DNA from 2 places in the Enterobacter asburiae genome. Region 1 is predicted to be linked to the other one. Evidence: predicted binding sites of a transcription regulator. Region 1 holds the regulator's gene; the other holds the start of a gene.
The links. Region 1 encodes PurR, which represses purine synthesis genes. Its sites were predicted from a motif close to CANGCAAACGTTTGCNTG; they were not measured.

Region 2: purH (bifunctional phosphoribosylaminoimidazolecarboxamide formyltransferase/IMP cyclohydrolase) is a predicted target of PurR. The motif match lies at 1,306-1,323, and genes of this name have one in related genera.

What each region holds. Positions count from the first base shown of each region.
Region 1 is NZ_CP011863.1:1,023,840-1,026,955, forward strand. Features, by position in the region: gene punR (DNA-binding transcriptional activator PunR) at 1-825, shown strand, start outside; gene purR (HTH-type transcriptional repressor PurR) at 843-1,868, opposite strand; gene cydH (cytochrome bd-I oxidase subunit CydH) at 2,166-2,255, shown strand; gene ACJ69_RS05075 (MFS transporter) at 2,419-3,116, shown strand, end outside.
Region 2 is NZ_CP011863.1:3,313,663-3,316,778, reverse strand. Features, by position in the region: gene purH (bifunctional phosphoribosylaminoimidazolecarboxamide formyltransferase/IMP cyclohydrolase) at 1-1,198, opposite strand, end outside; rRNA gene ACJ69_RS16020 (16S ribosomal RNA) at 1,760-3,116, shown strand, end outside.

The sequences.
Region 1 (3,116 bases):
CCTTCGGCAATCAGCTACACGGTGCGTCAGCTGGAGGAGTGGCTAGCGGTTCCGCTGTTTGAACGGCGGCATCGTGATGTGGAATTAACGCCCGCAGGCGCGTGGTTTTTGAAGGAAGGGCGTTCTGTTATCAAAAAAATGCAGATCACCCGCGAACAGTGTCAGCAGATCGCTAACGGCTGGCGGGGACATCTTTCCATCGCCGTGGATAATATCGTTAAGCCGGAACGCACCCGGCAGATGATCGTCGATTTCTATCGTCATTTTTCTGACGTCGAGCTGCGGGTCTCGCAGGAGGTGTTCAACGGCGTCTGGGATGCGCTGGCGGACGGCAGGGCAGAGATGGCGATTGGGGCCACGCAGGCGATCCCGGTTGGGGGACGTTACGCCTTTCGCGATATGGGGATGCTGAGCTGGAAATGCGTGGTGGCAAGCGATCATCCGCTGGCGTCGATGGAAGGGCCGCTCAGCGATGACACGCTGCGCAACTGGCCGTCGCTGGTGCTGGAGGATACGTCCCGTTCGTTGCCCAAGCGTATCACCTGGCTTCTGGACAACCAGCGGCGGGTGGTAGCCCCTGACTGGGAATCGTCGGCGACGTGCCTCAGCGCCGGGCTGTGCGTCGCGATGGTGCCCGTTCATTTTGCGCGTCCGCGCATCGATACCGGAGAGTGGGTTGAGCTGACGCTGGAGAATCCGTTCCCGGATGCGGCCTGCTGCCTCACCTGGCAGCAAAATGACGTCTCGCCTGCGATGGCATGGCTGCTGGATTATCTGGGAGACAGCGAAACGCTGAACCGGGAATGGTTACGGGAGCCAGCATAGCTGGCCCCGTAAAGCGATTAACGACGGTAGTCGCGGAACGGACCATCCGCTACGGAACGGCGTTCGATAAGACGCGGGTGAACTTCAATGGACTGCGACTCTTCACGCTTGTTGACGATTCTGTCCATCAGCATGTTGAAAGCCGTTTCGCCCAGCGAGTCTTTTGGCTGGTGAATGGTGGTCAACGCCGGGGTAAAGAAGCGCGCGTTACGCACGTTGTCATACCCGATCACGGAAATATCCTGCGGTACGCGCAGGCCCAGCTCGTCGGCAGCGCAGAGCGCGCCCATGGCCATGATGTCGCCCCCGCAGAACACGGCGGTCGGACGGTGCGGCTGGGAGACGATCTGCTGCATCGCGCGGTAGCCCGATTCCGGCTCAAAGTCGCCCTGCACAATCCAGTTTTCCGGCACGTTGATCAGCGCTTCTTCCATCGCTTTCATAAAACCGGCCAGACGGCCCGCGCCGGTGTTGCGCTCCAGCGGACCGGGGATCACGCCAATCTCGCGGTGACCGCGTTCGATCAGATAGCGACCGGCCATATAGCCGCCTTCAAAGGCGTTATCGATAACGGAATCGGTGAAATCCGCGCGCGCTTCGCCCCAGTCCATCACCACCATCGGAATATGGCGATACTCTTCCAGCATCGACAGCACGGACTCCGGATACTCGGAACACATCACCAGCAGGCCATCAACGCGCTTTTGCGCCATCATCGACAGGTAGGCACGCTGTTTTTCAATGCTGTTCCACGCGTTGCCCAAAATCAGGGTATAGCCTTTCTGGAAGCAGTTCTTTTCAACCGCTTCAATGATCTCGGCAAAATAGGCCGCTTCACTGCTGGTCGCCAGCAATCCAATGGACTTGGTGTGATTAACCTTGAGGCTACGCGCAACCGCACTTGGCGAATAGTGCAGCTCTTTGATCGCTGCCCAGACGGCGTTGCGCGTCTCTTCCGCCACAAAGCGGGTTTTGTTAATTACATGTGATACGGTTGTAGTGGAAACGTTTGCGCGTTTTGCTACGTCTTTAATTGTTGCCATTAAATGTCACTCCAGACCATATCCTAAGCTCCTGAAAAACCTGAAGGTAAACGTTTGCCTTCTCTCACCCTTATCTCGCAATGTTGAATTGCGGCACGCCGGGAAAACGACACGGGACGTCAGGAGGGGGTCAATGGCCGGTACGCTAATAAATTTAGCGTGGAATTTTGTCCTATCTTGATGAAAAGGGGAAGAGGTAAAGTGGTTATCAGTATAAATCCAGGAAGATTTTTGACGTAATCTGTGCAAAAATGAGCAAGCTCACTTTTCGTGTGGGGATTAAAAGGAGAAAAATTGATGAGTTCCGATCTTAAGTTTTCGCTGTTCACCACCGTTGTTGTGCTGGCTCTGATTGTTGCGGCCGGTCTGACGGCTGCGCTGCACTGATTTACGCGGAGGGAGAGCCTTCTCCCTCCCGACTCCCCGGATTGTTACTTCTCTGGCAAAAATCTTTTGCCATTTTGTTAACTTCTCATTTTTTGTGATTGATGTCATGCTTTCCGCTTCTTTGTTCTGTGTCACCACATGACACGGCATCCGGAGTTGACGCATGAAAATCAATTTTCCCCTGCTGGCCCTGGCGATTGGCGCTTTTGGGATTGGCACCACTGAATTCTCCCCGATGGGGTTACTGCCTGTTATTGCCCGGGGCGTAGATGTCTCTATCCCTGCGGCAGGGATGTTAATCAGCGCCTACGCTATCGGCGTGATGGTCGGGGCGCCGTTGATGACGCTTTTGCTTTCTCATCGCGCGCGCCGCAATGCGCTGATATTCCTGATGGCGATTTTCACCCTGGGCAACGTGCTTTCGGCCATTGCGCCGGACTACACCACATTGATGCTGTCACGCATTCTGACCAGCCTTAACCACGGCGCGTTCTTTGGGCTGGGGTCGGTCGTTGCTGCCAGCGTGGTGCCAAAACACAAGCAGGCGAGCGCCGTGGCAACCATGTTCATGGGGCTAACAATTGCCAATATCGGCGGGGTGCCTGCGGCAACCTGGCTGGGGGAAGCGATCGGCTGGCGTATGTCCTTCCTGGCGACTGCCGGGCTTGGCGTGGTTGCAATGGTGGCGCTGTTCTTCTCCTTGCCGAAAGGCAGCGCGGGGGAACGTCCTGACGTGCGCAGAGAACTGTCGGTGCTAATGCGCCCGCAGGTGCTCTCCGCGCTGCTCACCACCGTGCTGGGGGCAGGGGCGATGTTTACCCTCTACACCTATATTTCACCGGTATTGCATGACATCACGCA
Region 2 (3,116 bases), 2.3 Mb from region 1:
CGGCTTCCGTCACCATACCCAGATCGCGGTCCTGAACCAGCAGGCCGCCGTTCACACGCTTGAAGTCCAGGCCCGGCACGCGTTCTGCCCACTGGCCGCAAACCAGCACGCGTACGTTCTGTTTTGCCGCGGTGATTTTCAGCGCTTCTTCGGATGCGGATGGCGCGATGATCACTTCAACGAACTGGCGGGAGATGATGGCCTGTGCGGTTTCAGCATCCAGCTCGCGGTTGAAGGCGATAATGCCGCCAAACGCGGAGGTCGGGTCGGTTTTGTAGGCGCGATCGTAGGCGTCCAGAATAGAGGTGCTCACGGCAACGCCGCATGGGTTCGCGTGCTTAACGATAACGCAGGCCGGCTCGCTGAACTCTTTCACGCATTCCAGCGCGGCGTCGGTGTCAGCAATGTTGTTATAGGAGAGCGCTTTGCCCTGAACCTGCTGGGCTGTCGCAACAGAGGCTTCTTTTACTTCTTCTTCTATATAGAAGGCTGCCTGCTGGTGGCTGTTCTCGCCGTAACGCATATCCTGCTTCTTAATGAAGTTCAGGTTCAGGGTGCGCGGGAAGCGGCCAGAAGGATCTTTGCTTTCACCGTGGTAGGCAGGCACCAGGCTACCGAAGTAGTTGGCGATCATGCTGTCGTACGCCGCGGTGTGCTCGAAGGCTTTGATGGCGAGGTCGAAACGCGTTTCCAGAGTCAGTGACCCTTCGTTGGCATCCATCTCATTAATAATGGTTTCGTAATCGCTGCTCTTTACGACGATGGCCACATCTTTATGGTTCTTGGCCGCGGAGCGCACCATGGTTGGGCCGCCGATATCAATATTCTCTACGGCATCTTCCAGAGAACAGCCTTCGCGGGCTACGGTCTGGGCAAACGGGTAGAGGTTAACGACAACCATGTCGATTGGGGCGATGTCATGCTGTTCCATAATGGCGTCGTCCTGACCGCGACGGCCAAGAATACCGCCGTGCACTTTCGGGTGCAGAGTTTTGACGCGTCCATCCATCATTTCCGGGAAACCGGTGTAATCGGACACTTCGGTTACCGGCAGACCTTTATCTGCTAACAGGCGAGCGGTACCGCCTGTAGAAAGCAGCTCCACACCGCGTGCGGAAAGTGCCTGAGCGAATTCGACGATACCGGCTTTATCAGAAACACTGAGCAGAGCGCGGCGGACTGGACGACGTTGTTGCATGGTAAATCCCCTGGATTTCACGATTACAGAGAGCGTTAGATGAATTTTCCTGCGAAAAACTCATCTAACACACCTGACGGGGCATCCTTATTAAGCGCGAGCATTTTAACGAAAACGTTTGCGCAACGCTCGCACATTTTCACTTTTTCGTATCATTGTGGATAAGTCTGTGTGTAAAAAGGTATAAGGCGGGGTTTTGCTGTGGAATGCAGCAGTCAGTCATTTTTCTGTCATTTAGCGGTTGCGGCCAGCTGATAACTCCCTATAATGCGCCTCCATCGACACGGCGGATGTGAATCACTTCACACAACAAGCGGTTCGGTTGAAGAGAAAAAATCCTGAAATAACGGGTTGACTCTGAAAGAGGAAAGCGTAATATACGCCACCTCGCAACGGTGAGAGAAAGCCGCGTTGCACTGCTCTTTAACAATTTATCAGACAATCTGTGTGGGCACTCAAAGTGACATGGATTCTTAACGTCGCAAGACGAAAAATGAATACCAAGTCTCTGAGTGAACATACGTAATTCATTACGAAGTTTAATTCACGAGCATCAAACTTAAATTGAAGAGTTTGATCATGGCTCAGATTGAACGCTGGCGGCAGGCCTAACACATGCAAGTCGAGCGGTAGCACAGGGAGCTTGCTCCTGGGTGACGAGCGGCGGACGGGTGAGTAATGTCTGGGAAACTGCCTGATGGAGGGGGATAACTACTGGAAACGGTAGCTAATACCGCATAACGTCGCAAGACCAAAGAGGGGGACCTTCGGGCCTCTTGCCATCAGATGTGCCCAGATGGGATTAGCTAGTAGGTGGGGTAACGGCTCACCTAGGCGACGATCCCTAGCTGGTCTGAGAGGATGACCAGCCACACTGGAACTGAGACACGGTCCAGACTCCTACGGGAGGCAGCAGTGGGGAATATTGCACAATGGGCGCAAGCCTGATGCAGCCATGCCGCGTGTATGAAGAAGGCCTTCGGGTTGTAAAGTACTTTCAGCGGGGAGGAAGGCGATAAGGTTAATAACCTTGTCGATTGACGTTACCCGCAGAAGAAGCACCGGCTAACTCCGTGCCAGCAGCCGCGGTAATACGGAGGGTGCAAGCGTTAATCGGAATTACTGGGCGTAAAGCGCACGCAGGCGGTCTGTCAAGTCGGATGTGAAATCCCCGGGCTCAACCTGGGAACTGCATTCGAAACTGGCAGGCTAGAGTCTTGTAGAGGGGGGTAGAATTCCAGGTGTAGCGGTGAAATGCGTAGAGATCTGGAGGAATACCGGTGGCGAAGGCGGCTCCCTGGACAAAGACTGACGCTCAGGTGCGAAAGCGTGGGGAGCAAACAGGATTAGATACCCTGGTAGTCCACGCCGTAAACGATGTCGACTTGGAGGTTGTGCCCTTGAGGCGTGGCTTCCGGAGCTAACGCGTTAAGTCGACCGCCTGGGGAGTACGGCCGCAAGGTTAAAACTCAAATGAATTGACGGGGGCCCGCACAAGCGGTGGAGCATGTGGTTTAATTCGATGCAACGCGAAGAACCTTACCTACTCTTGACATCCAGAGAACTTTCCAGAGATGGATTGGTGCCTTCGGGAACTCTGAGACAGGTGCTGCATGGCTGTCGTCAGCTCGTGTTGTGAAATGTTGGGTTAAGTCCCGCAACGAGCGCAACCCTTATCCTTTGTTGCCAGCGGTCCGGCCGGGAACTCAAAAGAGACTGCCAGTGATAAACTGGAGGAAGGTGGGGATGACGTCAAGTCATCATGGCCCTTACGAGTAGGGCTACACACGTGCTACAATGGCGCATACAAAGAGAAGCGACCTCGCGAGAGCAAGCGGACCTCATAAAGTGCGTCGTAGTCCGGATTGGAGTCTGCAACTCGACTCCATGAAGTCGGAATCGCTAGTAATCGTAGATC